Regions from separate parts of the Sinomonas terricola genome, predicted to be linked through region 1. Evidence: predicted binding sites of a transcription regulator. Region 1 holds the regulator's gene; the other holds the start of a gene.
The links. The regulator HspR, encoded in region 1, represses chaperone genes until heat shock. The targets are predictions, from matches to a motif close to AAGTTGAGTCNNNNNGACTCAACTT.
Positions count from the first base shown of each region.

Region 2: SPF06_RS16870 (ATP-dependent Clp protease ATP-binding subunit) is a predicted target of HspR. The motif match lies at 4,303-4,327, and genes of this name have one in related genera.

Region 1 covers NZ_JAYGGQ010000001.1:876,389-892,014, reverse strand. The annotation lists gene SPF06_RS04345 (MFS transporter) at 1-806, shown strand, start outside; gene dnaK (molecular chaperone DnaK) at 980-2,860, shown strand; gene SPF06_RS04335 (nucleotide exchange factor GrpE) at 2,863-3,561, shown strand; gene SPF06_RS04330 (DnaJ C-terminal domain-containing protein) at 3,673-4,650, shown strand; gene SPF06_RS04325 (heat shock protein transcriptional repressor HspR) at 4,654-5,079, shown strand; gene SPF06_RS04320 (DMP19 family protein) at 5,272-6,006, shown strand; gene SPF06_RS04315 (hypothetical protein) at 6,062-6,235, opposite strand; gene SPF06_RS04310 (COG4315 family predicted lipoprotein) at 6,391-6,921, opposite strand; gene SPF06_RS04305 (sigma-70 family RNA polymerase sigma factor) at 7,170-7,673, shown strand; gene SPF06_RS04300 (anti-sigma factor family protein) at 7,670-8,359, shown strand; gene SPF06_RS04295 (DMT family transporter) at 8,385-9,359, opposite strand; gene SPF06_RS04290 (LysR family transcriptional regulator) at 9,429-10,292, shown strand; gene SPF06_RS04285 (hypothetical protein) at 10,526-11,611, shown strand; gene SPF06_RS04280 (hypothetical protein) at 11,608-12,048, shown strand; gene trmB (tRNA (guanosine(46)-N7)-methyltransferase TrmB) at 12,233-13,114, opposite strand; gene SPF06_RS04270 (MFS transporter) at 13,138-14,442, opposite strand; gene SPF06_RS04265 (M20 metallopeptidase family protein) at 14,479-15,626, opposite strand, start outside.
Region 2 covers NZ_JAYGGQ010000014.1:62,834-78,459, reverse strand. The annotation lists gene SPF06_RS16890 (alkaline phosphatase family protein) at 1-1,316, shown strand, start outside; gene SPF06_RS16885 (NAD(P)-dependent oxidoreductase) at 1,375-1,986, opposite strand; gene SPF06_RS16880 (winged helix-turn-helix transcriptional regulator) at 2,069-2,440, shown strand; gene poxB (ubiquinone-dependent pyruvate dehydrogenase) at 2,508-4,232, opposite strand; gene SPF06_RS16870 (ATP-dependent Clp protease ATP-binding subunit) at 4,339-6,975, shown strand; gene lhgO (L-2-hydroxyglutarate oxidase) at 7,116-8,324, opposite strand; gene SPF06_RS16860 (PEP/pyruvate-binding domain-containing protein) at 8,321-10,747, opposite strand; gene SPF06_RS16855 (phosphoenolpyruvate carboxykinase (GTP)) at 10,935-12,773, opposite strand; tRNA gene SPF06_RS16850 (tRNA-Arg) at 13,060-13,133, shown strand; gene SPF06_RS16845 (variant leucine-rich repeat-containing protein) at 13,302-13,829, opposite strand; gene SPF06_RS16840 (FHA domain-containing protein) at 13,836-15,047, opposite strand; gene SPF06_RS16835 (hypothetical protein) at 15,062-15,626, opposite strand, start outside.

The DNA of each region.
Region 1 (15,626 bases):
TCGACTGGCCCGGACTCGTGCTCACGACGGCGGGGGTCGCGGCCGTCGTCGTCGGCCTCGAGCTCTTCTCCGAGGGGCGGCCGGCGGCATGGGCGACGGCGGCGCTCGCCGTCGGGTTCGCGGCCCTCGGGGCGGCCGTGGGGTGGATGCGCCGCGCCCGGCGCCCGCTGTTCGACTTCCACGTGCTGCGGGTGCGCACGTTCCGCGCGACCCAGACGGGCGGCTTCGTCTACCGGCTCACGATCATGGCCGTCCCATTCCTCCTGCCGCTCCTGTTCCAGGATGGCTTCGGCTGGGACCCGGTGCATTCGGGGCTTCTCGTCGCGTCGGTGTTCGTCGGGAACATCGGGATCAAGCCGACGACGACGCCGCTCATCCGGCGCTTCGGCTTCAAGCCGGTGCTCGTGGTCGCCGCGGCGGTCTCGGCTGCGACGTTCGCGGCCTGTGCCCTGCTCACTCCGGCCACCCCTGATCTCCTCATCGCGGCGCTCCTGCTCGTCTCCGGTGCGTTCCGCTCGATCGGCTTCTCGGCGTACATGACGGTCCAGTACTCGGACGTCTCGGGGGCGCAGCTGCCGAGCGCGACCGCGATCGCGAACACGCTCGTGCAGCTAGCTGCAGCCCTCGGGGTCGCCGTCGGCGCGCTCCTCGTCCGGGCCGGCGCCGCGTTCGGCCCGGTCGGCGCGGACCACGCGATGCCGTATCGCGTCGCGTTCGTCGCGATTGCCGTGCTCATGCTCGCGAGCGTTGCCGACAGCCTCTTCCTCCCGCGCCACGCGGGGACCGAGGTGAGCGGGCGGCGCTGAGGCGGGCACGCGCCGTCGTCCGCGCGGGGAAGTTGAGCGCACCTCACTCAACTTCATTTGACATCCGAAACCCGGTGCGTAGACTTGAGTGCAGATCGCTCAACTTGATCGGGACCCCTCGGGGCGCCTCGGCGGGTTGGCCTCTGTCCATGAGCAAAACAGCAGGAGGAACTATGTCCCGTGCAGTCGGCATCGACCTGGGCACCACCAACTCCGTCGTCTCCGTCCTCGAGGGCGGCGAGCCGACGGTCATCGCGAACGCCGAGGGCGGACGCACCACGCCGTCCGTCGTCGCGTTCTCCAAGACTGGCGAGGTGCTCGTCGGCGAGATCGCCAAGCGCCAGGCGGTCAACAACATCGAGCGCACCATCACGTCCGTCAAGCGCCACATGGGCACCGACTGGACGATCGGCATCGACGAGAAGAAGTACACGCCGCAGGAGATTTCCGCGCGCATTCTCATGAAGCTCAAGAACGACGCCGAGGCGTACCTCGGCGAGAAGGTCACCGACGCAGTCGTCACCGTCCCGGCGTACTTCAACGACGCCGAGCGCCAGGCCACGAAGGAGGCCGGCGAGATCGCGGGCCTCAACGTGCTCCGCATCATCAACGAGCCCACCGCGGCGGCTCTCGCCTACGGCCTCGACAAGGGCAAGGAAGACGAGCTCATCCTCGTCTTCGACCTCGGCGGCGGCACGTTCGACGTCTCGCTCCTCGAGGTGGGCAAGGACGACGACGGCTTCTCGACCATCCAGGTCCGCGCGACCGCCGGCGACAACCGCCTCGGCGGCGACGACTGGGACCAGCGCGTCGTCGAGTACCTCCTGAGCCAGCTCAAGCTCAAGGGCATCGACCTCTCGAAGGACCGCATCGCCCTCCAGCGCCTCCGCGAGGCCGCCGAGCAGGCCAAGAAGGAGCTCTCGTCCTCGACGAGCACGAACATCTCGCTCCAATACCTCTCCGTCACGCCGGACGGCCCCGTGCACCTCGACGAGGCCCTCACGCGCGCCAAGTTCCAGGACCTCACGAAGGACCTCCTCGAGCGCACCAAGAAGCCGTTCCATGACGTCATCGCGGAGGCCGGCATCAAGGTCTCGGACATCGACCACGTCGTGCTCGTGGGCGGTTCGACCCGCATGCCCGCCGTCTCCGACCTCGTGAAGGAGCTCACGGGCGGCAAGGAGCCCAACAAGGGCGTGAACCCGGATGAGGTCGTCGCCGTCGGCGCCGCCCTCCAGGCCGGCGTCCTCAAGGGCGAGCGCAAGGACGTCCTGCTCATCGACGTGACCCCGCTCTCGCTCGGCATCGAGACCAAGGGCGGCGTCATGACGAAGCTCATCGAGCGCAACACGGCGATCCCGACCAAGCGCTCAGAGACCTTCACGACGGCCGACGACAACCAGCCGTCCGTCTCGATCCAGGTGTTCCAGGGCGAGCGCGAGTTCACGCGGGACAACAAGCCGCTCGGCACGTTCGAGCTCACGGGCATCGCCCCGGCGCCCCGCGGCATCCCGCAGATCGAGGTCACGTTCGACCTCGACGCGAACGGCATCGTCCACGTCTCGGCGAAGGACAAGGGCACCGGCAAGGAGCAGTCGATGACCATCACGGGCGGCACCGCGCTGTCCAAGGAGGACATCGAGCGCATGGTCTCCGACGCCGAGGCGCACGCGGCCGAGGACAAGAAGCGCCGCGAGGCCGCAGACCGCCGCAACACGGCCGAGCAGCTCGCCTACTCGGTGGACAAGCTCATTGCGGACAACAAGGACAAGCTGCCCGAAGAGGTCAAGAACGAAGTCCAGGGCGACGTCGACGCCCTCAAGAAGGCCCTCGAGGGCACCGACGACGATGCCGTGAAGGCCGCGTTCGAGAAGCTGCAGCACTCGCAGTCCAAGCTCGGCGAGGCCATCTACGCCGGCGCGCAGGGCGCGGGTGCGGACGCCACGAGCGACGGCTCGCACACCGCAGGCAGCGCAGGCTCGACCGGGGGCGCCGGCTCCCACGACGAGGACATCGTCGACGCGGAGATCGTTGACGAGGACGAGAAGAAGTAGCCATGGCTCCCCACCACGGCAACGACGAAGAGCACGAGGTCCGCGGCGAACCGCAGAAGCCGGTGATCCGGGACAACCGCAAGGTCGACCCGGTCACCGGCGGAGTGCGGCAGCCCGATCAGCCCCAGCCCGAAGCGACAGGCGACGCCAGCCCCGCAGCCTCGGCTGCCGGAGCCGCCGCCGGTGCCCAGCCCGAGCATGAGGACCTCCGTCCCGTGGACGAGGCCCACGATTCGGAGGACGTGCTCGCCCAGGCCGAGCGCATCCTGAGCGAGGCGGCTGGCGTGCAGAACGAGGCTGCCGAGCTCCGCGAGGACCTCCAGCGCCTTCAGGCCGAGTACGTCAACTACCGCAAGCGCGTGGACCGCGACCGCGCGGTCGCGGGCGAGGTCGCCGTCATGGGCGTGCTTTCCTCGCTCCTGCCGGTGCTCGACGACATCGACGCGGCCCGCGCCCACGGTGACCTCACCGACGGGCCGTTCGCCTCGATCGCGGCGAAGCTCGAGCAGATCCTCACGAGCCACGGGCTCGAGCGGATCGACGCGACGGGCGTGGAGTTCGATCCGAACATCCATGAGGCGCTCATCCAGCAGCCCGGCGAGGGCATCACGGTGGACACGGTCCAGCAGGTGCTGCGCTCGGGCTACCGGACGAAGGCCCGCGTGCTGCGCCCGGCGCAGGTGATCGTCGCGGTGCCGTAACCGCGCGCCCTCACCGCGCGGCGGTTCTGCAGCTGCGACGGCCCGGCGGCAACCACGCCGCCGGGCCGTCGCCCTACCATCAGAAGTAAGAGAGAAGCGAAGGAGGCCCTTGTGGCCAGTCAGGACTGGGTGGAGAAGGATTTCTACTCCATTCTGGGCGTGCCCAAGGACGCCTCTGAGGCCGATATCAAGAAGGCCTACCGCAAGCTAGCCCGCAAGTACCACCCCGACCAGAACCCCGGGGACGCCGAGGCCGAGAAGAAGTTCAAGGACATCACCGAGGCCAACTCGGTGCTGAGCGACCCCGAGGAGCGCCAGCAGTACGACGCGATCCGGGCCATGGGCGGCGCCCGCTTCTCCGCGGGAGGCCCGGGCGGCGGCGCGGGCGCGGCGGGATTCGAGGACCTCTTCGGCGGCCTCTTCGGCGGAAGCGCCGGGCGGCATTCGCGCGGCTTCAGCACGGGCGACCTCCCGCCCGAATTCGCCGACCTCTTCGGAGGCTTCGGCACGGGCGGCGGATTCCAGGCGCCGCCGCAGAAGGGCGCCGACCGCCAGGCGACGACGACGATCTCCTTCGCGGGCTCGATCCGCGGCACGACCGTGGGCCTGCGCGAGCAGAGCGGCGAGGTCATCGACGTCCGGATCCCCGCGGGGATCCGGGACGGCCAGAAGGTCCGCGTGCGCGGCAAGGGCGGGCCGGGATCGGCGGGTCCCGGCGACCTCATGGTCACCGTCAACGTCACGCCCCACGAGTTCTTCGTGCGCGACGGCGACAACATCCGCATTCACGTTCCCGTGAGCTTCGACGAGGCAGCCCTCGGCGCCCAGATCGACGTGCCCACGCTCGACGGCCAGCACGTCACGATGAAGGTCCCCGCGGGCACAGGCTCCGGCAAGACGCTCCGCGTCAAGGGCCAGGGCGTCAAGACGCCCAAGGGTGCTGGCGACCTCTTGGTGACGATCGACGTCGTCGTCCCCCAGAACCTCTCGAAGGAAGCCGAGGACGCGGTGCGCGCCTTCGCCGCGGCCACCGCGAAGAACTCCGAATCGAACCCCCGTGCGGGGCTCGCCGCCAAAGCGAGGCTCTGAGCCATGGCCATCGATCCGTACGCTCCGATCTTCGTGATCTCCGTAGCGGCGGAGCTGGCCGAGATGCACCCCCAGACGCTTCGCCAGTACGACCGCCTGGGGCTCGTCTCGCCGTCGCGGCAGCCGGGCCGGCAGCGGCGCTATTCCCAGCACGACGTCGAACTCCTGCGCGAGGTGCAGCGACTCTCGAAGGACGGCGTCTCGCTCGAGGGCATCAGGCGCATCCTCGAGCTCGAGAACCAGGTTGCGGCGCTGCGGCTGCGCGTTGCGGAGCTTCAGCGCGAGGTGGAGGACGCGCGGCGCAGCGGTGCCGAATCCCGCCGGATCTTCGCGGCAGGGATCGGGGGCGACGTCGTCACGCTCGCCCGCGGGCAGCGGCCTGAACAGCGTTCGCAGGCCGTCGTCGTGTGGCGGCCCCGCGAGTCCTAGTCAGGGACTTGGCTGGCCGCACCCCAATCCGTGGCCACTTCTCGCGGGACGCGTGGCCACCTCTCGCCGGACGCGTGGCCACCTCTCGATCTCGCCCAAGGTTCGCCCAACGTTAACCATGGCTTCCCGCGTGGGACGAGCTCCGCCGTCGTACGGTCGAAACGTAGCCGGCCGCCTGAGCGAGGAGCCCCCATGAGCACGAACCAGCACCCCGTTGTCCTGCCCGCCGAAGTCCTCGAGGGCCCCGACGACGAGGTGGTCGACGCGAACATCGACGTGGTCAACGCGATGTACTCCGAGCTGCTCGGCGAGGACGAGATCGCGGTCAACGCGCTGCGGAGCTACTACGTCGACTTCTACTTCACCGAGGCGCTCGACGGCGGATTCGCCCAGTACGCCGTGAGCGCGGGCGATCGCGAGGAGATCGACGGCTACGTCCGCGACGGCCTCCGCGAGATGGGCGCCGCGCAGCACCTCGAGCTCTTCGACGCGATCGCCGCAGCGTACGACGCGCTCGACGACGACGAGGAGGAGACCTACCTCGTGGGCGACGGCAAGCCTACCGACGCGGTCAAGGCCGTCGAGGAACTCGACGAACGCTTCGAGGAGATCCTCGCCGTCGAAGACCTCGTGGCCCTCAACGCGGCGTGGCTCCGCGGTCAGGAAGGCCTGCTTGCGCTGGACGACGACGGAATCGAGGACGAGATCGCCCGCCGCGTCGGCCTGATCCCCGACCTCGAGGAGCGTCGCGCCGAGGCTGCGGCGCTCGACGAGGAGCTCGAGCACGAGGGGGCCTTCGACGACGCCTACGATGACGACGACTTCGAAGACCTTGAAGAGTCCGACGACGACGCGTCGCCGGCCGCGCACGCCGCCGGGCACGCCTCGCACGCCGCCGGGCAGGCGCGCGGGGAGGCGGCCAAATAGCCGCTGGGCCGCATGAAGCGGGGGGCGACCGCTGCCGGCCGCCCCCCGCGTCAGGTCACGCCGCGCCGCCGAATTGCGGGCAGGCCTCATTCGAGCATCCGTGATCGCGCGGAATCCACCGCCCGTCCTCTTCGCGCCACACGATGTGGCGGTGCTGCCCGCACAGTTCGCACGTCGGGGCGACGTAGCTGTGCCGTTCCTCTTCCGTGTAGCTCCGGAAGCCTGACATGACTCCTCCTAGCTTTTCGGGGACATCCAGCCTACTCCCCAGTTTCGGAGGTCACCAGAGACGGTGCAGGGCCCGGGGTCAGTCGATCATGCCCTTCCAGGTCCGCATGGCACCGCCCCTACAGGCGATGCCATGCGGACCTGTCCGGCGCCCGATCAGTAGCCCGACGTGTTCGGCGAGCTCGACGACGTGAGCGAGCCCTGGATCATCGACCCGTCGGCGCCCACGACGTACCACACGCCCGCGACGCCCTGCCCGTTGGTCTGGCCGGGCGCGGTGTCCTTCGAGTAGTAGTAGATCGGCATGCCGTTGATCGTGACCTGCTGCTTGCCGCTCGCCGTCGTGATGCTGCCGATCGTGCCGGTCACGCCCTGCAGGGCGGGCGCGCCGTCATTCGTCACGGCGGGCCACAGGGTTGCGCAGCCTCCCGTGCACGCGCTCTGCGTCGCGCCCTTGTTGTCCCGCGTGTAGAAGTAGACGGTGTTGCCCTTGCCGTCCACGACGATCTTCTGACCGCCGACGGTCGACGTCATGAGCGTGAGGCCCGCGGCGGCGGCCGCCGAGGACGGGGCCGACGAGCTGGCCGGGGCAGAGGACGACGGCGAGGTTCCGTAGCCGCCGCCGCATCCGGCAAGCGCGAGCGCCGTCGAGATCGTGGCCAGGGCGAGTGCCGCTCGCTTGTTCATGGTTCCGCCTTCCGCTCGTAGGACGGTTGCTTCCGCTTGGTGGACGGCTGTGTGCCGCTGACCATGAGACGCCTGGTCGGGCCGATCGGTTCACCTGTTCGGTTCACCCCGTTCGGTTCACCCCGTTCGGTTCACCCCGTTCGGTTCACGCTGCCCGGGTCACAGCGCGGGACAATGGCGGTGAACCGTTCGCCCTCGCGCGGCGTCTTAGGGGCGAACGGATGAGACGAGGCAGCCGGGGAGGCTCCATGCCGATGGACGAGGACGCGGTGGCGGCGATCTACCGCGACCACGGCGCCGCGCTCAGGCGCTTCGCCCGCGGGGCCGTCGAGAGCGACGAACAGGCTGAGGACATCGTGCAGGAAGCCATCATCAGGGTGTGGCGGCTCGCGCCCGAGCCCACCGCTGGGCTGCGGGCGTATCTCTACCGCACGGTCCGGAACCTCATCGTGGACCAGCACCGCGCGCGGGCGCGCCGCCCCCAGGCGGTGGCATCGATCGAGAACGGGTTCGACGCCGCGATCGTCGGCGAACGCGTCGACGACCTGCTCGACCGCGTCGTCATGGAGGAGGCACTCATGCGGCTTACCCGCGAGCACCGCCAGGCCCTCGTCGCCGTGCACTATCGGCGGCTCACGGTCGCCGAGGCCGCGGAGGAGCTGGGCGTCCCCGCCGGGACGGTCAAGTCGCGCTGCTTCTATGCGCTCAAGGCGCTGCGCACAGCGCTCGATGAACTGGGGGTGGAACGGTGAACCACGCGGAGCTGCGGCTGTCCCTCGGTGCGTATCTCCTCGGCGGGCTCGACCTGGAGGAGGCCCGCGCCGTCGAGCAGCATCTCGCGTCCTGCCCGGAGTGCCGCGCCGAAGTCGAGCAGCTCGAGATTCTTCCGGCGCTGCTTGACGCCGTGCCGGTCTCCCGCGCGGAGGCGCTCGCCGAGCGGCCGGTAGCCGCTGCGGTCGCCCCCGCGCCGCCGGCCCTCCTCGCGAAGGTGCGCACGCGCCGTCGCGCGCTGCGGATGCGCTGGGCGGGTGCGATCGCCGGTGCCGCCGCGGCGTCGCTGGCCGTGGGGATCGCGCTCGGGCCGGTCGTGGGGTGGGCCCCGCCCGCGCCGAGCGGGACGCCGTCGCCCACTGCCGCGCCGGCGGCGAGCGCAACCCTCATCTCGGCGGACGGGACTCAGGTCGACGTCGCGTTCGTGCGCAAGGGGTGGGGGACCGAACTCGATCTCGTGTGCCGGGGGATGCCGAGCGCGGGCGTGTTCAGTGTGTGGATCGTGACGGCAGACGGGGCTCAGGAACGCGCGGCGAGCTGGAGCTCGACGGGCTATTCGGGCCGGGCCGTGCTCACGGGCGCGACGTCGTTCCAGCTCGCGTCCATCCGTGGCGTCGAGGTCCGGGACGCGTCGCAGAACACGCTCGCGCGCGCTACGGTCGGCTGAGCCCGGGGTGTCAGCGGGCCGGGCGTCAGCGGGCCGGCACGGGCTGCTCGACTGGCCGGACCTCGGCGGCCGTCGGTTGGCCCGGGCGCGGGCGGGCCGCCCCCCGGTGGATCGCGATGATGCCCGCGATGACCACGACGCACCCCACCGGCTGGTTCCACGTGAGGCTCTCGGCGAGCAGGGTGGTGCCGAGGGCGACGCCCACGAGCGGCGTGAGGTACGTGACGGTCGAGGCCGCGACAGCGCCCCAATGGGTCACGATCACGGTGTTCCAGATGTACGCGATGCCCGTGCCGAAGATGCCGAGCAGCGCGAGCGCGCCGAGCGCCCACGGGTTCGGGGCGGGGGCGGGGGCGAGGGCCCCGAGCAGGGGCGCGCACGAGAGCGCGACCGCGGCAGCCATCGTGAGCTGCACGGTCGAGACGCTCAGGGCGTCGTAGCGGTACCGCCCGACGACGAAACGCCGCATGTACGCGAAGCCGAGGCCGTAGCAGGCCGTCGCACCCAGGCACGCGAGCTGGGCGGGGAATGAGCTCAGGGCGGGCGAGACGGCGTTCGCCGCGAGCCCCCACGGCCCCACGACGAGGACGACGCCGGCGCCCCCCACCGCGACGCCGAGCACCTGCCGCGACGCGAGCCGTTCCGACGGGAGGACGGCCGCCGTCGCGAGGGCGGTCATGAGCGGGGTCGACGCGTTGAGGATTGCCGAGAGTCCCGAGGGGAGCGATTCGCCCGCCCATGCGTACAGGCTGAACGGCACGACGCACAGCAGGATCCCGACCGCGGCCATATGCCCCCAGAAGCGTGGCTCGCGGGGCCACGCGCGGTCGGTCGCGACCATGATCAGGCGCAGCGTGATCGCTCCCAGCACGATGCGCCCGACGGCGACCTGGCCGGGAGTGAAGCCCGTGAGCGATTCCTTGATGAGGAGGAAGCTCGCGCCCCAGATGAGGGCGAGCGCGACGAAGGCGGCGGTGAGAGCGAAGCGGCGGGTCGTCATGACCTCACTGTCGCGCCGTCCTATGCATGAATCAAATACATCGAGCGCATTTGCCTATACCATGAATGCATGGCCCCGACCGTACCGCAGCTGCGCACGCTGCTCGCCGTCGTCGACAGTGGCTCGTTCACCTCGGCAGCCCAGCTGCTCGGGGTGAGCCAGTCGTCCGTGTCTCGCACTCTGCGCGCGCTCGAAGAGCATCTCGGCGGGATCCTCCTCGACCGGGAGCGGGCCAATGCGCCCACGGCGCTCGCGGGAGAGGTGCTTCCGCACGCGCGGGCCGCCGTCGCCGCCCTGGATGCCCTCGACGGCAGCATGCGGGCGCGATCCGGGGTGCCTGAGGGCCGCGTGCGGCTCGGCGCAGTGCCGACCGTGTGCCAAGGCCTCGTCCCCGGGCTGCTCGGGGTCTGGTCGGCGCTCCTGCCGAAGGTCGAGGTGAGTCTCTTCGAGGGCGACGACGACGAGATTCCCGCGTGGCTCGACAACGGCACCGTGGACGCCGCGATCCTCGTCGATCCCCACCCCGACCCACCCGGGGCTGTGCTCGTTGGCCAGGACGAATACTGCGCCGTGGTGCGGCGCGACCACCCGCTCGCGGGGGAGGTTCGGATTCCGCTTCGGGAGCTCCACGAGGACGGGCTCATCGTGAACACGGGCGGGTGCGAGAACGAGGTTCGCCGGATCCACGCCAAGGCCGGCGTGCCGTTCGAGATGCGCCAGCGCGTGCGCGAGCTCGCGACCCTCATCGTGATGGTCCAGGAGGGCGTCGGCGTCGCGATCATGCCGGGCCTCGGCGAGGCCATGCTCCCGAAGGAGCTCCAGATGGTCCCGCTCGAGCCGACCCTCGGGCGCCGGCTCATGCTGAGCGGGCCGACGAATCGCGCGTGGAACCCGCTCACCGAGGCCCTCGTGGGCGCCCTGCATTCCAGGTAGCGCAGCCTTTTCACATCTGCGTGCATCGCGAAGACGCGAATGTCAGAATTTCGTGAATTGCTGCGGCCTGGAACATCAAACCTACGTCCTCAAGAGTTGATCTCTCTGGGTTCCGCGGCTAGGGTTTGAGAATCTTCGAACAATAGGGGGGACCATGGCAAGAATTATCCGAAGCGTAGCCGTGTTCACGATTGCAGTGCTCGTAAGCATGGGCTTTGGCGCAAGCGGGGCAAATGCCCAACGCCGGCCAGCCGGTGAAAGTAATCCAGTTTGAGAGTCCGGCTGATGTTGCCGAGGACCAGCCCAAGTCTTCAGGTATCGACTGGGTAGCCACGTCTATGGCGCAGAATCCAGGTACTGTCGATGCATCGATAGACCGTAACCAGATCGATATCGGTCCGGCCGAAATGTTGCCGAGTCTGGCTGTTGCCACGACAGAGTCCACAGTCAGCCTCAGTTGGCGAGCGGTGCCCGGAAGCGCGACCTATACGATCAAGCGGGACGATCGCAATCTGGGTCAGACACCTTCAACAAGCTTCCAGGAGGGTGGCCTGACCAGTGGGGCTACGTATACCTACCGAATCATCGCCGACATCTCTGGACAAACCGCGGTGGTTTCCGACAGGACGCTCAAAGCCACCACGACGGGCGCCTTGAAGTCGGAGAGGGCGCCCGGCTCCCTCCTTACTCAACAGGCCTACCAGCCCTACAACAACGCGGTGGAATACAAGACGTTTATCCCCAACTCGCGAGTGGGTCTGAACGTTTTCGGTGCTGCGAGTTGTGAAGTGTTCGGGCAGGACGGCTGGGAATTCGGCGGAGACAACCGGGGCTATCGAGCTCCTTCTGCTTCGGCGCCGAATGGGGAGTCTCAGTTCAGGACTTTTATGTGGGCAACGGTCAACTGGGGGAACCCGGACAGTCAATCGCTCGTTCTTCTGAAGGCTGTGGGTCCCACCACGCGTTATCGTTACGGATCGTTCGTGGACACCCGAACGGCTAGTTCGGCCGGGATGCAGTTCACCGAGGCCTACCGGAGCGGCTCCTATGCGCAGGTCCGATTCAAGCATGATGTCGGTAATCCATATTGCAGCATCGGGTCGATCCAGTACAACGTCATGAATCGCTTCTACCGGTCCGGTCTCATTGAAATGGTCGGATGGCGGTTCCAAGCACCCGCTCATGAGGCCTACGCGCGGTTCAATCCGTATGGGACGGAGTATTGGCAGCCACTGATTCAGCGGCCGAACAATTCTTTCGATTGCCTCTTCGGACCGAGGTGTCCCGTTGACCAAATCAATACAGCGGTGTCAGGGTGAGGTACATACTACGTGTCCACCCTCTTGGGTTCTACGGGTGCTTTGCTCTGGCTGGGGTGCTCGTCGCCGGTGTGTACGAGCTGTGGTCGAGTCCGGAGGGAGTAGGGACGCGGGGAAGCGAGCTCGCGGTATTAGGCTTCGCCGCCGTCCTGACGGTACCGGCGACCCAACTTCTCTGGGGACCACTCCTTGCGGTCATGGAGGAGCTCGGTCTGCGCAGAATGCTGTGGCCGGTGGTTGCGCCCGTCGCCACCATGGCTCTTGCCGCACTCGCGGGCTTCGTCGAAGGTGCCATGACCCGACTGGACAACTACTCGGTCGTTTTCGGAACCTTCCTTACCGTCGTCGCCCTGGTAGGCGCGTCGATGGCGGCCTTCGTGGTCCGCGGGCCGTTGGACCCAGGCACGCGGCGGCGACGGCGGGAAGACGCCTTCTAGTCGACAGGACGGCCTCAGTGCGTCCTCTCGGCGACAAGCCGTCTTCCCGAGAGAGCCTCGCGATTCGGACATTGCCCCGCGCTGAAACCTAGGGCAATGTCCGAATCGCCGGGCGTTCAGCTGGCGCAGGGCGGGCGGCGACGGACGACGGCGCCGGTCACCGTGCGGCGCCGCGTCACCACAGCTACTCCCGCACCGCCGTGAGGTCGAAGATGACACGCCCCGCTTTGAGGGCCTTGTTCTCGAAGCTCGTCTGCACGCGGCCCTCGAAGCGCGGCGCCCACCCGCCCACGGAATCGGTCTCGCCGGTCGGCTCGCAGTCCGCCCCGGAGGCCCAGGCCGCCGTGAGCGGGCTCGCCGCCCCCGCCCGTTCGCCGTCGTGCGCGTTGCGGAAGTCCGGCGACGCGGCGACGACGCTGCGCATCTGCTGCGCGTAGCCGGACCAGTCGGTCGCCAGCCGCCAGACGCCCCCCGGGGCGAGGACCCGCGCGGCGAGCTCGGCGAACGAGTCGTTCACGAGGCGCCGCTTGTGGTGCTTCGTCTTGTGCCACGGATCGGGGAAGAACACCCAGAGCTCGCTCACCGAACCCGGGGGCAGCATCGTGCCGAGCACCTCGGGCGCGTTCGCCTGGACGACGCGCACGTTCGTGAGGCCGCGCTGCCCGATCCGGAGGAGCGTGTTCGCGAGCCCGGGCCGGTACACCTCGACGGCGAGGAAGTTCTGCTCGGGGCTCGCCTCGGCCGCGGCGACGATCGCCTCCCCGAGGCCCGAGCCGATTTCGACGATGAGCGGCGCCTCCTGTGCCGGACGCCCGAACTCCGCATCGGCGTCGAACACGTAGTCCGGGTGCACCGACGTGTCCGCGACGTGCCGGGGAACATCGATGACGAAGGCCTCCGCGTGCTCGTCCCACGCCTGCTGCCGCCGGCCCTGGAGGCGCGTGCCGCGGCGCACGAAGCTCACGGGCTGGCGTCGATACGTGCCGAAGGACGCCTGGCTGCCGGGAGTGATCGGGTTGCCGCCCGAGGGCGGGTCCGGTGTGGGGGTTTCGTGCTGCTCGCTCATCGCCCCCAAGCGTAGTTCAGGCGTCAGACGGTGAGGTCCTTCGCCTTCGTCTCGGGCAGGCCGAGCACGACGGCGACGGAGACGAGCACCATGACGACCGCGTACGCGTTGAACATCCACGGCTGCTTCACGACGTCAGTGAAGAGCGTCTGCAGGTACGGCGCGGTACCGCCGAAGGCCGCGACGGCGATTGCGTACGGGACGCCGACGCCGGCAGTGCGCACCTTCGCGGGGAACAGCTCGGCGTAGGCGGCGGGGGCGATGGCGGCGCCCGCGGCGATGAAGATGAGCATGACGGACATCGAGACGAAGAGCTGCCACAGCGAGTCGTGCAGGAGCCACGTCATGGGGAAGTGCAGCACCGCGCACCCGACGCCGCCGATGATGAGCACGGGCTTGCGGCCGATCCGGTCGCTCAGCCTGCCCCACAGCGGGAGCGCGACGAGGAACACCACGTTGGCGGCAAACCCGTACCAGAGGGCCTGCCCCGGGTCGAGCTTGAGGCTCGTCGCGGCGTAGGTGGGGGCGACGATGGCCCACACGTAGTAGATGACGGTGAGGCCCACCGTCATGCCGATGACCTGGAGCGCCTGCTTGCGGTGCTCGAGGATGTCCCGGATGAGGCTCTGCGACTTGTGGTGCGCGGTGTCGAGCTCCTCGAACGCCTCGGTCTCGGGCATGCGCGCCCGCATCACGAGCCCGTAGAGGCCCATGACCGCCCCGAGGATGAACGGGAGGCGCCAGCCCCACGCGGCCATGTCTGCCTTGGGGAGGGCGATCGCGAGGATCGCGCCGATGAGCGCGCCCACCATGTTGCCGATCGTGCCCGAGAAGTAGATGAGCGTGGACCAGAAGCCGCGCTTCTCGCGCGGGGCCATCTCGGAGAGGTACGTCTGCGACGAGGGGAGCTCGCCGCCGTGCGCGAGGCCCTGAACGAGGCGCGCGACGAGGAGCACGAGGGACGCGAGCGCACCGACGGCGCCGAACGTCGGGGCGATGCCGATGAGGAGGCTTCCGACCGCCGCGAGCGCGACGGTCAACGTCATCGAGTTCTTGCGGCCGAACCTGTCGCCGATCCAGCCGAAGACGAAGCCGCCGAACGGGCGGGCCACGAAGCCGACGGCGAAGATCGCGAGCGTCGAGAGGATCGCAGACGTCGGGTCGGAGGGGTTGAAGAGCTGCTTCGAGAAGTACGGCGCGAACGTCGCGTAGATCGCCCAGTCGTACCATTCTGCGGCGTTGCCGATGCCGGTGCTGATGAGCGTGCGACGCGCGGAGGGGGCGATGACGGCGGAACTCGCCGTGCGCGTGCTGGGGCTGGTTGTCATGGGGTCTCTCTCGTGGGGGTCTGGTCCGGTCCGGGGTCAGCGCGCTGCGAGCTCTGCCGTCTTGGCGAGGGCGAGCTGGGCGTATAGGGCCGCGCCGTCGGCGAGGACGGCGTCGTCGAACGTTGCGAAGGGGGAGTGGTTGAAGGCGCTTGTCGCGGGGTCGACGCCCGCGGGGACGGCGCTCAGGCCGATGAAGCTCCCGGGGACTTCCGCGAGGACGCGCGAGAAGTCCTCGGAACCGCTCAGGGGCTGCGCGAGCCGCGAGTGACGGCCGCTGGCCTGGCCGAACAGTTCCGCGATCGTGGACTCGGCGAACTCCGTCTCGGCCACGTCCGTGATCGTGAGCGGGTACTCGGCCGCGTACCGCACGTCGACCTCGAGGCCGTGGGCGTGGGCGATGCCCTCGAGGAGGCGCGGGATCGCGCGCTGCATATGCTCGCGGTTCGCTTCGGAGAACGTGCGGATGGTCGCGTCGAACTCGGCAGTGTCCGGGATGACGTTGCGCTTCGTGCCCGCCGCGAGCCGCCCGACCGTCACGACCACGGGATCGAACATGTTGAACTGCCGCGTGACCATCGTCTGGAGCGCGAGGACCATCTCGGCCGCGACCGTGACCGGATCCTTCGCGGCATGCGGTGCCGAGCCGTGGCCGCCCGCGCCGCGCACCGTGACGAAGAGGCCGTCGGACGCGCTCATCATGACGCCGGGGCGGGTCACGAAGCGCCCGTGCGGCTCCATGGACGAGAACACGTGGAGGCCGAACGCCGCGTCGGCGCGGCGGCCGGCGGCGTCGAGGACGCCCTCGCGGACCATGACGCTCGCGCCGTCGTAGCCTTCCTCGCCGGGCTGGAACATGAGGACGACGTCGCCCGCGAGCTTGTGCCGATTGTCCGCCAGGAGCGTCGCGGCGCCGAGGAGCATCGACGTGTGGAGGTCGTGGCCGCACGCGTGCATCGCGCCGTCGATGCGGGACGTGAACCCGACGCCCGTGCGCTCCTGGACGGGTAGCGCGTCCATGTCGGCCCGGAGAAGCACGACGGGGCGGTGCCCGGAAGAAGGTGCGAGGGGTCGCTCGCTTCCCGCGGATGGAGCCGGATCGGCGGACGACGACGCGCCACCGGCGGCGAGTTCCTCACGAGCGGTGCCCCGCAGCACGGCGGTGACCGACGTGGTGTCGGTGCCCG
Region 2 (15,626 bases), on a different contig from region 1:
CGCACTCCGCATCCAATGCCAGGGAAGACATCGACGGCGGGAAGATGGACGGCTTCGTAGCCCAGGCCGAACGCGCCCAATCCAACTGCGCACCCAACGACCCCGCGTGCGTGGGGGCGGGCAGCACGGACGTCATGGGCTACCACGACGGTCGTGACCTGCCCAACTATTGGGCGTACGCGAAAGACTTCGTGCTTCAGGACCATATGTTCGCTTCGAACGCATCCTGGAGCCTCCCGGCGCACCTGTACATGGTGTCGGAATGGTCGGCGAAGTGCACCACGGCCGGCGATCCCCAGTCGTGCGTCAACGCGCTGGAGAGTCCGGCCAACCCGCCCGACTTCGGCTCAGGCCTCCGCAACACGATCATCGGCCAGTGCCGCGGCGGATCGCAGACGCCCTCCTGCTTGGACGCGCTCGCGGCGGCGGGCATCAGTCCCGGCCTCGCGGACGAGCTGCATGCCTTCGTCGCCCAGCAGTGCAAGACCGGCGACACTTTCGACGGCTGCGTCTCGGCGATCGACCACGCGCAGCTTCCGGATAGCCTCAAGCAGCAACTGCTCACGGCGGCGAAGCAGATCCAGCCGCCGGACTATGCGTGGACGGACCTGACGTACCTGCTGCACAAGCAGAACGTCTCGTGGGGCTACTACGTGTTCAACGGCACGGAACCCGACTGCGAGAACGACTCGGCCATGACCTGCGCGCCGGTCCCGCAGAACGCCAAGACCTCGGGGATCTGGAACCCGCTTCCATACTTCGACACGGTCAAGCAGGATGGTCAGCTCGGCAACATCCAGTCTCTGACCAACTTCTATGCCGCGGCCAAGAACGGCACGCTTCCTTCAGTGAGCTGGATCACCCCGACGGCGGCGGTCAGCGAGCACCCGCCAGCGCTCATCAGCGCCGGGCAGGCTTACGTGACCGGGCTGATCAACGCGATCATGTCCGGACCCGACTGGGACAGCACCGCGATCTTCCTCTCGTGGGATGACTGGGGCGGCTTCTACGACCACGTGGCGCCGCCCACCGTTGACCAGAACGGCTACGGACTACGCGTACCTGGGATCGTCATCAGCCCGTACGCGAAGAAGGGGTACATCGACCACCAGACCCTGAGCCACGACGCGTACGTGAAGTTCATCGAGGACGATTTCCTCCACGGTCAGCGCCTCGACCCCGCGACGGACGGGCGGCCCGACCCCCGTCCCGACGTTCGCGAGAATAGCCCGGCTCTCGGCGACCTCGTCAATGATTTCGACTTCTCGCAGCCGCCGTCCAAGCCGGTCATCCTCCCGAACGCCGCGACGTACTGATGTCGCGCCGTCGCCCTTGCAGGGTGTGCACCGCAAGGGCGACGGCGCGCGGCCCGCGTCAGTTCGCGGCGGTGAAGAGCTCGCCGCGGAACTGCGGCTTCTCGAGCTCGTCGAGCGCGGCGACGGCGTAGTCCTGCGCGGAGATGAAGTTGCCAGCGGGGACGCCGACGGCCGTGCGGTACTCGCCCGTACGTTCGCCCGGCGCGATCACCGCGGCCGGCGCCTGGACGGTCACATCCAGGCCCGCCGAGGAGTCACGAAGCGCCTCATAGGCCTCGAACACGATGTCCGATTCGGCCTTGTACTCTGCCGGGAAGTCCGGCAGGTCCTTGATGCGCGTCCCGTCGGGCGACTGCAGCCCGCCGAAGCCGCCCACGAGGTACAGGCGCGCGTCGGTGGGAACGCCGGCGATCGCGCGGTGTGCGGCGAGGTACGGCGCGAGGGGCCCGCCCGAGCGGTCCGGCGATGTGGCGAGGACGACGACGTCGTTCGCCGCCGCGGCGGAACGGTACGTCTCGAGGTCGCTCAGATCAGCGGCGCGGACGACGGCGGCACCCTCCACCGCGGCGCCCTTCCGGCTGATGGCGGTCACCTCGTGCCCGCGGCGGGACGCTTCGGCGACAATCTGGCTTCCCACCATGCCGGTGGCTCCGTAGACGGCGATCTTCATGAGTGCTCCTTGTCTCGGTCCTGACGAATGACCCAACAGTATCCTAGAGATACTAAGTACTTCAAAGTGCTATGGTTACCTTATGGAAAGTCTCGAATTCGACGTCATGGATCCCGACTGCCCCTCGCGCGTCGTGCTCCAGCGGATCGGCGACAAATGGACGCCGCTCATCGTCGAATCCCTCAAAGACGGGCCGCTGCGCTTCGGCGAGGTGCGCACCGCCGTAGGCGGCGTGACCCCCAAGGTCCTGACCCAGACCCTGCGCACGCTCGAGCGTGATGGCCTCGTGTCCCGTGCCGTGTTCGCCGAGGTGCCCGTGCGCGTCGAATACCGCCTCACGCCCCTCGGAAAGAGCCTCCTCGGGCCCCTCGACGCCATCCGCGCATGGGCCGAGAGCCATGCCGGCAAGATCCTCGACGCGCGGGAGGCGTTCGACGACGCCGCGACCGGCTAGCGCGGCGGGATGTGGCCACACATCCCGCCCACGCGTGGCCACATCCCGCCCACGCGTGGCCAGATCCCTAGAAGACCCGGCGCCAGTTCGTCTTCGCGAGGTCGAGCACCTCGTCGCCGCGGCCAGAGAGCACGGTCCGGAGCGCATACAGCGTGAAGCCGCTGGCCTGCTGGGCGGTGATCGTCGGGGGCATTGCGAGCTCTTGCCGGATCGTCACCACGTCGACGAGAGCCGGGCCGTCGTGGTCAAAGGCCTCCTTGAGGCCGCGTTCGAGCTCGGAGGACTCGTTGACCCGCACCCCCTTGATGCCCAGGGCCTCGGCCACCGCAGCAAAGTTCGGATTGTCCAGCCCCGTCCCGTAGTTCACGAACCCGGCCGACTTCATCTCGAGCTCGATGAAGTTGAGCGAGGCGTTGTTGAACACCACGAGCTTGACCGGCAGTTTGTTCTGCACGAGCGTGATGAGCTCTCCCATGAGCATCGACAGCCCGCCATCGCCCGCAAGCGCCACGACCTGCCGCCCGGGGAACGCGGCCTGTGCGCCCATCGCATGAGGCAGGGCGTTCGCCATGGAACCGTGCGTGAATGAGCCAACCAGCCGCCGTAGTCCGTTCATGGTGAGATAACGCGCGGCCCAGATGACGGGCGTGCCGACGTCGGCCGTGAACACCGCGTCGTCGGCGGCGAGCTGGTCGAGGACGCGCGTGGTGTGCTGCGGATGGAGCGCCTGCCCCTTCTTCGTGGGCGTCGCGAGGTCGTCGAGTTTGGAGCGCGCCTTCGCGTAGTGCTTGAGCGACGCGTCGAGGTGCGCGCGGCGGTGCTTGCGTTCGAGGAGCGCCAGGAGGGCAGTTGCGGTGTCTTTGACGTCGCCGACGAGGCCGAGATCGAGCTTCGCGCGCCGGCCGAGCTGGTCGCCGCGGATGTCGACCTGGATGATCTTGGCGTTCTCCGGATAGAACTGCTGGTAGGGGAAGTCGGTGCCGAGCATCAGGAGCGCGTCGCAGGCCTCCATAGCCCGATAGCCCGAGCTGAAGCCGAGCAGGCCGGTCATGCCGACGTCGAACGGGTTGTCGTATTCGATGAACTCCTTGCCGCGGAACGCGTGCACGATCGGCGCGCCGAGCGCGTCCGCGAGCGCCACCACCTCGTCGTGGGCACCTTCGACGCCGGCCCCGGCGAGGATCGTCACCTTGTCCGCGGCATTGAGGAGGCCCGCGGCCTCGCGCAGCTCATCGTCGCTCGGGACAATGTGCGGCCGAGCCCGCCGCACCACGGCAACCCGCTCCTTCTCGACTTGGGTGAGGGCGACGTCGCCAGAAACGACGACGACGGCGACGCCCCGCTTCTCGACGGCGGTGCGGAGCGCGATCTCGAGGATGCGCGGCATCTGCGCGGGATCGGTGACCTGCTCGGCATAGACGCTGCACTCGCGGAACACCTCCTGCGGGTGCGTCTCCTGGAAATAGTTCGAGCCGATCTCGGCGCTCGGGATGTGCGCGGCGATGGCGAGGACAGGCACGCGCGAACGGTTCGCGTCGTACAGGCCGTTGATGAGGTGCAGGTTTCCCGGCCCGGCGGAGCCCGCGCACACGGCAACCTCCCCCGTGAGCGCCGCCTCGGCGGCCGCGGCGAACGCGGCGGCCTCCTCGTGGCGGACGTGGACCCATTCGATGCTCGGGGTCTCCCGGAGGGCATCCGTGAAGCCGTTGAGCGAGTCTCCCGGGAGGCCGTAGACGCGGCGGATTCCGTTGGCGGCGAGGGTGTCGACGATGTTCTTCGCGATGGTCGTCATGCGGCCCACGCTAGCCCGGCCCGGGTAGGAGCCGGTACCCCTCGGGAATATCCCGTCGGCCACATGGTTGAACATGAGCGACATTGACTCAAGTCTAGGAGGACGCATGCCGATCTACTTCGGCCCTACCGCCGGGAACGGCTCGTTCGACGACTTCCTGGCCCGCTACCTGCAGGGCCAGGGAGCACGCCGTCCCAACCGGTCTATCGACATCACGCGGCTCGTGAGCCGCGGAACACAACAGGTCCTGAACGCCGCCGGGCGCTTCGCGATCGAGCACGGGCACCGCGAGGTCGACGCCCTCCACGTGCTCCGTGCCCTCTCGGAGACCGAGTCCGTCGCAGGCCTCATCGCCTACGCGGGGGCGAACCCCGCCGAGGTCATCGCGGCTGTCGAGGAGCGGCTTCCCGAAGCCTCGATGTGGCCGGACCCCGAGGCCAAGCCAGCCGCGCCGACGTTCACGCAGTCGGCGCAGCACGCTCTCCTCGACGCATACAAGGTGGCCCGCTCGTTCGGCTCGACGTACATCGACCCCGAGCACGTCTTCCTCGCACTAGTCCTGAGCACGGACGCACCCGCAGGCCAGATTCTCGGCGCCTTCGGGATCACGCCGCAGGCGCTCCAGGCGCGGGACGGCGAGCCGTCCGACGGTGCTTCCGGCGCCACAGACGACGGCGGCACTGCGCCGCGCGCGGCTCGCCCCATCCCGCGTCGGGGTGCTCGCGGGCCCGCCGCCGCCGGAGGTCGCGGCGCCAGCAAGAGCCCGATGCTCGACCAATTCGGCACCGATCTCACGGCCCTCGCGAGCGAGGGCAAGCTGGACCCCGTGATCGGCCGCGCCTCGGAGATCGAGCAATCAATCGAGATCCTTGCCCGCCGCACGAAGAACAACCCCGTGCTCATCGGCGAGGCCGGCGTGGGCAAGACCGCGATCGTCGAGGGCCTCGCCCAGGCGATTGCATCCGGCAATGTCCCGGCGCAGCTGCACGGCAAGACCGTCGTCTCGCTCGACCTCCCCGCGATGCTCGCTGGCACGCGGTATCGCGGAGACTTCGAGGAGCGTCTCACGAAGACCATGGACGAGATCGCGGAGGACGGCAACGTCATCGCGTTCGTCGACGAGCTCCACACCGTGGTCGGCGCGGGCGGTGGCGGCGAGGGCGGCATGGACGCGAGCAACATCCTCAAGCCGAGGCTCGCCCGCGGCGAGCTGCACCTCATCGGCGCGACCACACTCGACGAGTACCGCAGGATCGAGAAGGACCCCGCCCTCGAGCGGCGTTTCCAGCCCGTCATTGTCGGCGAGCCGAGCATCGAGGACGCGGTCGCAATCCTCGACGGGCTCAAGTCCCGCTATGAGGAGCACCACGGCATCACGTACACCGATGCCGCGATCCGCGCCGCCGTCGAACTCTCCCACCGGTACATCACCGACCGGTACCTGCCCGACAAGGCGATCGACCTCATCGACCAGGCCGGCGCGCGGCTGAGCCTGGCCCGGGGGCCGCGCGCGGACCTTGAGGCCCTGCTCGCGGAGGCCGCCGAGCTCGAGGAGCGGAAGTCGGCCGCCGTGGCCGCCGAGGACTACGAGGAGGCCTCGCGCCTGCGTGACGGGATCGACGCCGTCTCGGCCAAGATCGAGGCCACGGCGGAGGCACCTGAAGCCAACCCGGCGGACGCGACGGGTTCCGTCGACGAAGCCGACATCGCCGCCGTCGTCGCCCGCGCCACGGGAATCCCGGCTGCGCGCATCACGGAAGGCGAGCGCGAGCGGCTCGCGCGCCTTGAGGACGAGCTCCACGAGCGCATCGTGGGGCAGGAGGATGCCGTGAGGGCGATCGCGAAATCGGTGCGGCGCAACCGCACCGGGCTTGGCGACGCGAGCCGTCCTGTGGGCAGCTTCCTGTTCCTCGGCCCGACCGGCGTGGGCAAGACCGAGCTCGCGAAGGCCCTCGCGGCGTCGTTGTTCGGCGACGAGTCCGCGATGGTGCGCTTCGACATGAGCGAGTTCGGCGAGCGCCATACCGTGAGCCGGCTGGTCGGGGCGCCTCCCGGATACGTCGGCTACTCGGAGGCAGGCCAGCTCACGGAGCGCGTGCGGCGGCGCCCGTACTCGGTCGTTCTTCTCGATGAAGTCGAGAAGGCGCACCCAGACGTCTTCAACCTGCTCCTGCAGGTGCTCGACGACGGTCGACTCACCGACGGCCAGGGTCACACCGTGGACTTCCGCAACTCCGTGGTGATCATGACGAGCAACCTCGGGTCCGAGTTCCTCGCGACGCGCGGGGCGGCGCTCGGCTTCGCCGCCGGCGGGGCGGATGCCGCTCCCGCGGACACGGAGCTGCGGGCCCGGATCATGGGGCGGCTCCGCGAGACGATGCGGCCCGAGTTCCTCAACCGCATCGACGAGATCGTGCTGTTCAGGAAGCTCACCCGCGAGCAGCTGCATGACATCGTGCGGCTCCAGCTCCGCGGCACGGAAGCTCGGCTCGCGGCGCAGGGCATCGCGCTCGACGTCGACGACGCCGCCGTCGACTGGATCGCCGAGCGCGGCTACGAGCCCGAGTTCGGGGCCCGGCCGCTCCGCCGCGTGATCCAGCGCGAGCTCGAGGATCGCGTGGCGGACCTGCTCGTCGCGGGATCGGTGGGCCAGGGCGGGCGAGTGGCCGTCAGCGTCGAGGAGACCGGCGACGGCGGCGAGCTCGCCGTCCGCACAGACGAGCCCGCCGTGTCGGCAGCCTAACCAAGCGCCATGCGGGACGTGGCCACCCGTCAGGCGGGACGTGGCCACGCGCCATGCGAGATGTGGCCACCCGTCAGGCGAGATGTGGCCACGCGTCCGTCCGGGACGCGCGGCCACCTCCGCCCAACGCGTGGCCACGCTTACCCTTCGCGCGCCGGCACCCCGAGGTATTCGCGCAGCACGTGCTCGGCGATCGCCATCGAGGACGTCGCCGCGGGCGAGGGCGCGTTGCGCAGCAGCGTGACGGACCCGACTTGGTCGACGGCGAAGTCGTCGAGGAGCGAGCCGTCGGCGCTCCACGCCTGCGCCCGCACGCCAGAGTCGGCCTTCGCCGCGAGGTCGGACGGCCGCAGCGCCGGCACAAACTCGCGCGCCTGCCGGTAATACAGCGGCTTCAGCAGTGACGCGGAGATCTCCCGCAGGCCCATCCGCCAGTGCTTCCGAAACAGCGCGGGCGCCCCAGGCCACGCCAAGGACCCGAGCGTGTCCCGGAGCGACACGTTCCCCCAGCCGTACCCCTCGCGCGCGAGTGCGGGAACGGCGTTGGGGCCCACGTGCACGTCGTCGTACACGCCTCGCGTGAAATGCACGCCGAGGAAGGGAAAGCGGGGGTCCGGAACCGGGTAGATCATGCCGCGCACGAGCTCGGCCCGCGGCGGCACGAGCGTCCAGTATTCGCCTCGGAACGGCAGGATCCGGGGCGACGGCGACGCGCCGACCATGCGCGCGATGAGGTCCGACTGGAGCCCCGCGCACACGACGAGTCGATCGAAGGTGTGGGTCCCACCCGCAGTCGCGACCGCCGTCGTCGGCTCCCCCGCGCGCACCCCGATCACCTCGGTGCCCAGGAGGACGCGCCCGCCCGCGCGCCGCACGTCGTCGGCCATCGCCTCGGTGATCGCCGCGAAGTCGACGACGGCGGTGTGCGGTGAGTGCACCGCCGCCACCCCCGCGACGTGCGGCTCGAGCTCCCGCATCCGCTCGTGCCCGATCCGCGCGAGGTCGGGCACGCCGTTGGCCCGAGCGCGCCGCTCGATCTCGTCGAGCCGAGGGACCTCGTCAGGGGTGACCGCGACGACGAGCTTGCCGAGCTCGCGGTACGGCAGGCCGCGGTCCTGGCACAACTCGCGCGTGAGCTCGCGGCCCCGCGCACACAAGAGGGCCTTGAGCGATCCCGGCTGGTAGTAGAGCCCCGCGTGCACGACCCCCGAATTGTGCCCCGTCTGATGCGCCGCGACACGACGCTCCTTCTCGAGGACGACGACGTCGAACGCACCCGTGAGCGCAAGGGCCCGCGCGATCGCCATCCCGACGATCCCGCCGCCGACAATCCCGACGCGCTGCGTCATGCCGTCTCCACCCTCCCCCGGCTCCCGTCGACCCGCACGCGCTGCCCATCCTCGAGCAGCGCGGTCCCCCGCCCCGTCCCCATGACGGCCGGGGCGCCGTACTCGCGCGCGACGATCGCCGCGTGTGAGCCGAGCCCGCCCGTGTCGACGACGACGGCGGCCGCGCGCGCGAAGAGCGGTGTCCACGAAGGATTCGTGTTGGGACATACGAGCACGTCCCCCGCGCGGAGCTCCCCGAACTCGGCCGGGCCGCGGATGATGCGCACCGGGCCCTCGGCGACGCCGCCGCTCGCCGCGGTTCCGGTCAGGAGCGCGCCGCTGCCGCCGTCGTCCTCGCGGGGGACGACGACCGCAAGATCCAGCATCGGCACGCCCGCGTACTCGCGGCGCAAGGCGGCGCGGCGCGCGGCGAGGTTCCGCACTCGGGCGCGCTCGCCGTCGTCCATGGCATCCGGCGAGCCGATCGAGCGGAGCTCGTCGAGGCGGAGGTGGAAGACATCCTCGGCCGCGGGCAGCACGCCCGCCGCGACGAGCCGGCGTCCGAGCTCGACGAACGTCGCGCGCGTCGGCGTCAGGAGGCGCGCGGCCAAGACGTGCGTGTCCTCGCGGAACGCCATGCCACGCCGCGCGGCGTCGACGAGGCCGGTCGCGAGGCACTGGCCCCGGGACGTGCGGAGCAGCGGGTGCGCGAGGAGCTCGCTGAGGGCCGCTGCTCCCGGATCATGATCTCGCTCCGGCGCCGGCGCGGCGGCCAGGGCCTGGATGATGCCGATCGCCGGGGTCGGATCGGCTCGCCAGGTCGGCGCCGTCGCCATGATGATGCTCACGGATTCCCGGCTCCCGTACTCGGCAAGGAACGCTTCGAAGGCCTCGCGGAACGCGCCGAACTCGGGGCGCGTGCGGATCGCGTCGAGGAAGGCGGGTGTTGCGAGGTCTCTCGCCGCCGCTCGGAGCGTGCCGTCGGCCCGAACCTCGCCCGCAAGCCGCTCGAGCGCGTCGTTGCCCTCTCGGGTCTTCGTGTGGGCGCCCGCCACGAGGGCGGACGCGAGCTCGCTCAGGCCGAGCACCGCGAGCATGATCCGCAGCGGCGCGACCGGCAGGAAGGAACTGGGCAGATACTTGACCCGGAGCTTGGCGACGGGCGCGAGCGCGTTCGCGCACCGATCGGCCCGGGCGAGCAGCGCGTGCCATGAGAGCGCGGCCAGGTCTTCGGCGTCGAGGGCCGCGACCTCGGCCTCGAACTCGGCGACGAGAGGGTCTGCGGTCCACTCCGGCGTCCGGTACCGTCGCGCACGGCGCACGATCGAGAGCGGTGCACCGAGCACGCGGACGCTCGGCCGCGGGAGCGGAGGTGCCAGCTGGAGCGCCACGCCGTCCCGTTCCGGCAGCAGCTCGCGAACCGTCGGGAACCGCACGCCGACGCTCCCCGCCATGAGGCTGAGCATCCGCTCGATCGCGGGCCCGAGCCACGCCGTGACGTCCAGCGGATACGGCCGCACCGGGAACATCTCGACGAAGAACGGCGCCATCGTGCGTTGGAACCGGTTGAGTTCCGGGGGCTCGACGGGGAGCGCCGTCATGGGGCGCGCCTGCAGGAGCAGGATCCTCCCGCCGTCGAGCGCCCACTCGATGTCCTGCGGGACGCCGAAGTGCTGCTCGGCGCGGACGGCGAGCTCGGCGAGCTCGCGGGCAGCGCTGTCCGACAGCACGAGCGCCGCGCCTGGCCCAAGCGTCCGCTCACGCACCGTGCCGTCGCGCCCGAGGACGAGATGCTCCGGCGTCACCTCCCCCGAGACGACCGCCTCGCCGAGCCCGGGCGCCGCGTCGACGACGAGTTCGGCGTGCCGTCCCGTAAGTGGGTTGGCCGTGAAGAGGACCCCAGCCGCCGCGGCGTCCGCCATGCGCTGGACGACGACGGCGATCGCCACGTCCGCGGGCGCGATCCCCTGCCGCTCGCGGTACTGGACCGCCCGGTCGGTCCACAGGGAGGCCCAGCAGCGGCGAACCGCGTCGGCGACGGCGTCGGGGCCTTCGACGTCGAGGAAAGTGTCCTGCTGGCCGGCGAACGCGGCACCGGGGAGGTCTTCGGCCGTCGCGCTCGAGCGCACGGCGACGCGCGTGCCCGCGGGGCCGAGCTCGGCGAGCGCCGCAGCAATCTGCTGCACGAGATCGGGATCCAGAGGCGCGCCCTCGAGCGTGGCGCGGGCGGCCGCGGGGTCCGCTGCCGCCCGGTCGGGGTCGAGGGCAGCGGCCCGGGCGTGGGCGCGGTAGGCCGCCGTCGTCACGACGAAGCCGGGCGGGACGGGGAGCCCGGCCGCGATGAGTTCGCCGAGGTTCGCGCCCTTGCCGCCCGCGGCGGGGAGATCGGCCGCCCGAAGCGCCGCGAGGGGCTTGAGCAGCGAGGAGGAGGCGCCGTCGTCCATGGCCCACAGGCTACCCGGGCGCGGGGGCGCCGAACACCATCCAACCGTCACATCCCGCGGGTGCGGACCCACCGAACGTGGCCACCGGACGAAGCCCGACGGCAGAAGGGCCGCCCCGTGTGCAGCGGGGCGGCCCTTCTCGTCATCCGGCGCCGTTCAGCTCGCCGGAATTCTGTTGGACCGAGCGTCAGGCGAGGCGCGCCTTGAGGCCCTTGAGCTCAGCCGTGATGCTGTCCGGGAGCGACCCGCCGAAGCGCGCGAACCACTCCTCGAGGCCCACGAGCTCGGTCTGCCACTCGTCGGCGTCGAAGCGCACGGCTTCCTCGATCTCGGCCGGCGTCATGTCGAGGCCCGTGACGTCGAGGCTCTCGGCAGTCGGCACAAAGCCGATCGGCGTCTCGAGTGCATCCGCCGTTCCCTCGATGCGCTCGATCGCCCATTTGAGGACGCGCGAGTTGTCGCCGAAGCCCGGCCACGCGAAGCCGCCGTCCTTCGTGCGGCGGAACCAGTTCACGAGGAAGATCTTCGGGAGCTTGGCCGGGTTGGCCTTCGCCGAGAGCCGGACCCAGTGGTTGAGGTAGTCGCCCGCGTCGTAGCCGATGAAGGGGAGCATCGCCATGGGGTCGCGGCGCACGACCCCGACGGCGCCAGCTGCGGCCGCCGTCGTCTCCGAAGAGAGCGTCGCGCCCATGAAGATGCCGTTGGCCCAGTCGCGGGACTGCGTCACGAGCGGGATGGTCGTCTTGCGGCGACCTCCGAAGAGGATCGCGTTGAGCTCGACACCGTCGGGCGCGAAGTACTCGGGCGCGAGCATGTCGATCTGGTCGATCGGCGTGCAGAAGCGGGAGTTCGGGTGGGCGGCGGGGCGGCCGCCGTTGGCCGCGGAGATCTCCGGCGTCCACTCGTTGCCCTGCCAGTCGGTGAGGTGCGCGGGGACTTCCTGGGTCATGCCCTCCCACCACACGCCGCCGTCGTCCGTGAGCGCGACGTTCGTGAAGATGCTGTTGCCCTTCGCGATGGCGCGCATCGCGTTCGGGTTTGTGCCCCAGCCCGTGCCGGGGGCGACGCCGAAGAGGCCCGCCTCGGGGTTGACGGCGCGGAGCTCGCCCTCCTTGCCGAAGCGCATCCACGTGATGTCGTCGCCCAGCGTCTCGACCTTCCAGCCCTCGACCGTGGGGTCGAGGAGCGCGAGGTTCGTCTTGCCGCACGCGGACGGGAACGCCGCCGCGATGTTGTAGACCTTGTTCTCGGGGCTCGTGAGCTTGAGGATGAGCATGTGCTCGGCAAGCCAGCCTTCGTCGCGAGCCATGACGGACGCGATGCGCAGGGCGTAGCACTTCTTGCCGAGCAGCGCGTTGCCACCATAGCCCGAGCCGTACGACCAGATGGAGCGCTCCTCGGGGAAGTGCACAATCCACTTCTCCGGGTTGCACGGCCACGGCACGTCCTTCTGGCCCGGAGCGAGCGGGGCGCCCACGGAGTGCAGCGCCGGGACGAAGAAGGCACCCGTCTGCTCGATCTTCTTGAGGACGTCCGTGCCGATGCGCGCCATGATGCGCATCGAGGCGACGACGTACGCGGAGTCTGTGATCTCGACGCCGAACTTGGGGTCTTCCGCGTCGAGGTGGCCCATGACGAAGGGGATCACGTACATCGTGCGGCCGCGCATGGCGCCGGCAAAGAGGCCCTTGAGCTTCGTCTTCATCTCGTTCGGGTCCATCCAGTTATTGGTGAACCCTGCGTCGCGCTTGGTGCGCGAGCAGATGAAGGTCTGTTCCTCGACGCGGGCGACGTCCGCGGGGTCCGAGAAGGCCGCAAAGGAGTTCGGGAAGATCTCCGGGTTGAGCCGCGTGAGGGTGCCCGCAGCGACGAGCTCATCGGTCAGTTGGCGGTACTCCGCCTCGGAACCGTCCACCCAGTGGATACGTTCAGGCTGAGTCAGTTCCGCGACTTCCTCAACCCAGGACAGCAAGGGCTCGTAAGTAGTGGGGGCTCCTTCGAGAAGCCGAACGCTTGTTGCGCCCATGTCTTCCTCCTTCGCTGGGTCGGCGTGTTTTTCAATGGTAGGGAAGGTGGTCTGTACCACCGGACCGCGTTACACACTGGAAACGAGAGTGAAACACTCAAAACTGCAGATTCTCGGGGATTTACCCTCCGAGGGACCCAAAATGTGTGATCAAGGTCACATAGACCGGTCTAGTCATGCAGGTCTCATCACACAAATTTGGAAGTCCGTTCGTCTTCGCGTAAAGTTATTCGAGGCCAAGGCGCGAGGGACGCGGTGCGAACCGCTCGACGTCGTGAATTGGAATGCGCCCATAGCTCAGCTGGATAGAGCGTCTGTCTACGGAACAGAAGGTCAGGGGTTCGAATCCCTTTGGGCGCACGAAACGACGGGAACCCCGCTCCATCGGAGCGGGGTTCCCGTCGTTTTGCCCTACGCGACCACTCTCGGCAAGTCCCCTTCCGGCGCGAGAAGTTCCCCGGTAGGTGACTTCTCGCGCCGGAAGGGGACTTGCGTCGTCGCCCGGGCCGACGCTAAGGCGGCCCGCGACTAGCCTTCGGTAAGACCCGATCGTCGGGCAAGCACGGCGTCTCGGACCCCCTCGTCTCCATGGGTAGCGAGCCATTCTAGAAGACCGTCGTAGGCCGCCGGATGTCGTGCTATTTCGATCCAGCTGCCCCTGTCCTGAATGGCCAGGCGCATCAAGTCTTCGGACGAGAGGTCGCGGGGAAGAGAACCCACTTCGGGCGGCTCCGTTCCTCGCACCGGCCCAACTCGACTCACGGACGGATGCTCGTGGCCCGGTTCCCCTGCCTGCATTGATGTGGGCCTGCGAACGGCCTTGCCGATCACGGCGACGACGCCGAGGATCGCCACCACGGGAGCGACGATGACCGCCGCCGGATACCTAAAGAAAGGGACGCTCGCCAGCACCATGGAAACGATCACAAGACCGCCCCCTATCCCACCGGCCGCCATTCTTGTGCGCGCCGGAATTCCCCGCACCGGCACAACCACGATCACAAGGGTGATGATCCCCGACAGCAGCATGAGGAAGTCGTAGATGCTCCAGTACAAGATCTATCAACCCTCTCGAAGCTGCACGACGAAGTCGCCGAAGGCTATCCGCCATGCGTTGCCGGCGGGGAGCGCCTGTCCGGGCAGGCATTCGCTCCTCTCGCCCGTCGGGTTCATGAGTGCGGTGCCGTTGGTCGAGTGCAAATCCGTGATCCAGACCAGGCCGTCGCGCACCTCCAACGCCGCGTGAGTCTTCGACACCGACTGGGTGTGGTCAGCCAGCTGGACGGGAAGCGCTTCGGGCATGAACGACGGTGCGACGGGGTTTCGACCGATTACCGAACTGGAATCGAGTGTCACGGTCGTCGAATCTGGCAGCACGAGTTTCCACAGCCGAGGAGCACCCCGGCTGGTCCGGCGCGTTGCCTCGAGGTCATCGTCGTCGTCAACATCATCTACGACTGGATACCGCAGCGGGCCGGAAAGCGATGACTCAGCCACTCCCGGACCTGCGGGTTCCGCGGGTCGGGAGAATCCGGGAACGGCGGTCACGAGGCCACCGGCCTCGGAGTCATCAGGGAGTTGGCGCTCCCGCGCGAAACCCAGCGAGGAGTCTGACAGCTGGCGTGCCGGGTCAGACGACCCCGGGTCAGGAGACATCGAGCGCCCAGCCGCCGTCGGTGGACGCTGGGGCATCGCCGGCACTCTGCTCTGCGACGGCGAAATTGGCGATGCGGGCGGTGGAGGCGGAGGCAACGGGAGCGAAGTCGATGGAAGTGGGGGCGGTGCGATGATCGACAAGCTCTCCCCGCCGCTCGGCGTCGTGGGCGGCGCGGTCGACGGCGCAGTCTCCGCGCCTTCTCGAACAGTCACCCTGGCCGTCGGATCAGCCGCGCGGACCTGGTCGGCCAGATTCCGCCCGAACTGCATGTAGGTGTGATGGGCAACCATCTTCTTGGGAGACACAGGGACGAAACCCGCAACGGTCTGTTGCGTGGTCAGGTACCACTCGATCCGTGTGGAGGCGAAGCTGCGCCCCGCACGTTCTTCGAGGTCGAGGAAGAACACCATGAGCTTGTTGAACGAGATCAGAAAGTCGTTGACCCTGAACTCGATCTGGCGGTCGGAAGAGCGGGTCGCCACGACCCGCTGCTTTCCGTTCCAGAGATCCCCCGTGCTTTCCTGAGCCGCTCTCTGAGACATGTTGGCAATCTGCTCGATCGAAAGCGATGTCTCTATCTCGACGCCGTTCCAAGCAAATTTGTGCGGCTTGGCCATGTCTCTAGGGCTCCTTAGCAATCACCAGCGAGGACGAAAGCAGGGACTTCCGGCGTCGGCGCACCCGAGGCGAGGTCAAGTGAGGAAAGCGGTCCGGAACCGGATGTCGTCCCCTCGGATGTCACGACGGCGAACTGTGTCGAATCCTCAGTCTTGGGCGACACCAAGACGACGGCTGGACTTCCGGCGCCCACCTTGCCCGGGCCAGCCGCGAACGTCGAGATGAAATCCTGCGCGTCGGCGGGCGATACGCGGCTTATTTCGTTGATGCCGTTCGGCAGTGTGACGACGAGCACCTTTTCGCCTGCATCAGTGCTGAAAAGCGCGAAACGCAGCCCAGTAGCTGCCCGAAGATCCTCGGAATTCGCGGCGTATCCGATGAGTTCAGGCAGGGTTCCCACGGCAGAGCCCAGTGCCTGCTCGACCTGATTCGACAATTCCTCGTTATTGGGCCCGCCAAGCAGGCCTCTCACGAAAAGGCTTCGGTGCCCGCGGGCCGACGCACGAATCAGCTCCGCGTCGTCATCCAGTGCGAGCGTCGGCAGGGAAGCCTTCCAGTCCCTCCCCCATCGCATAGCA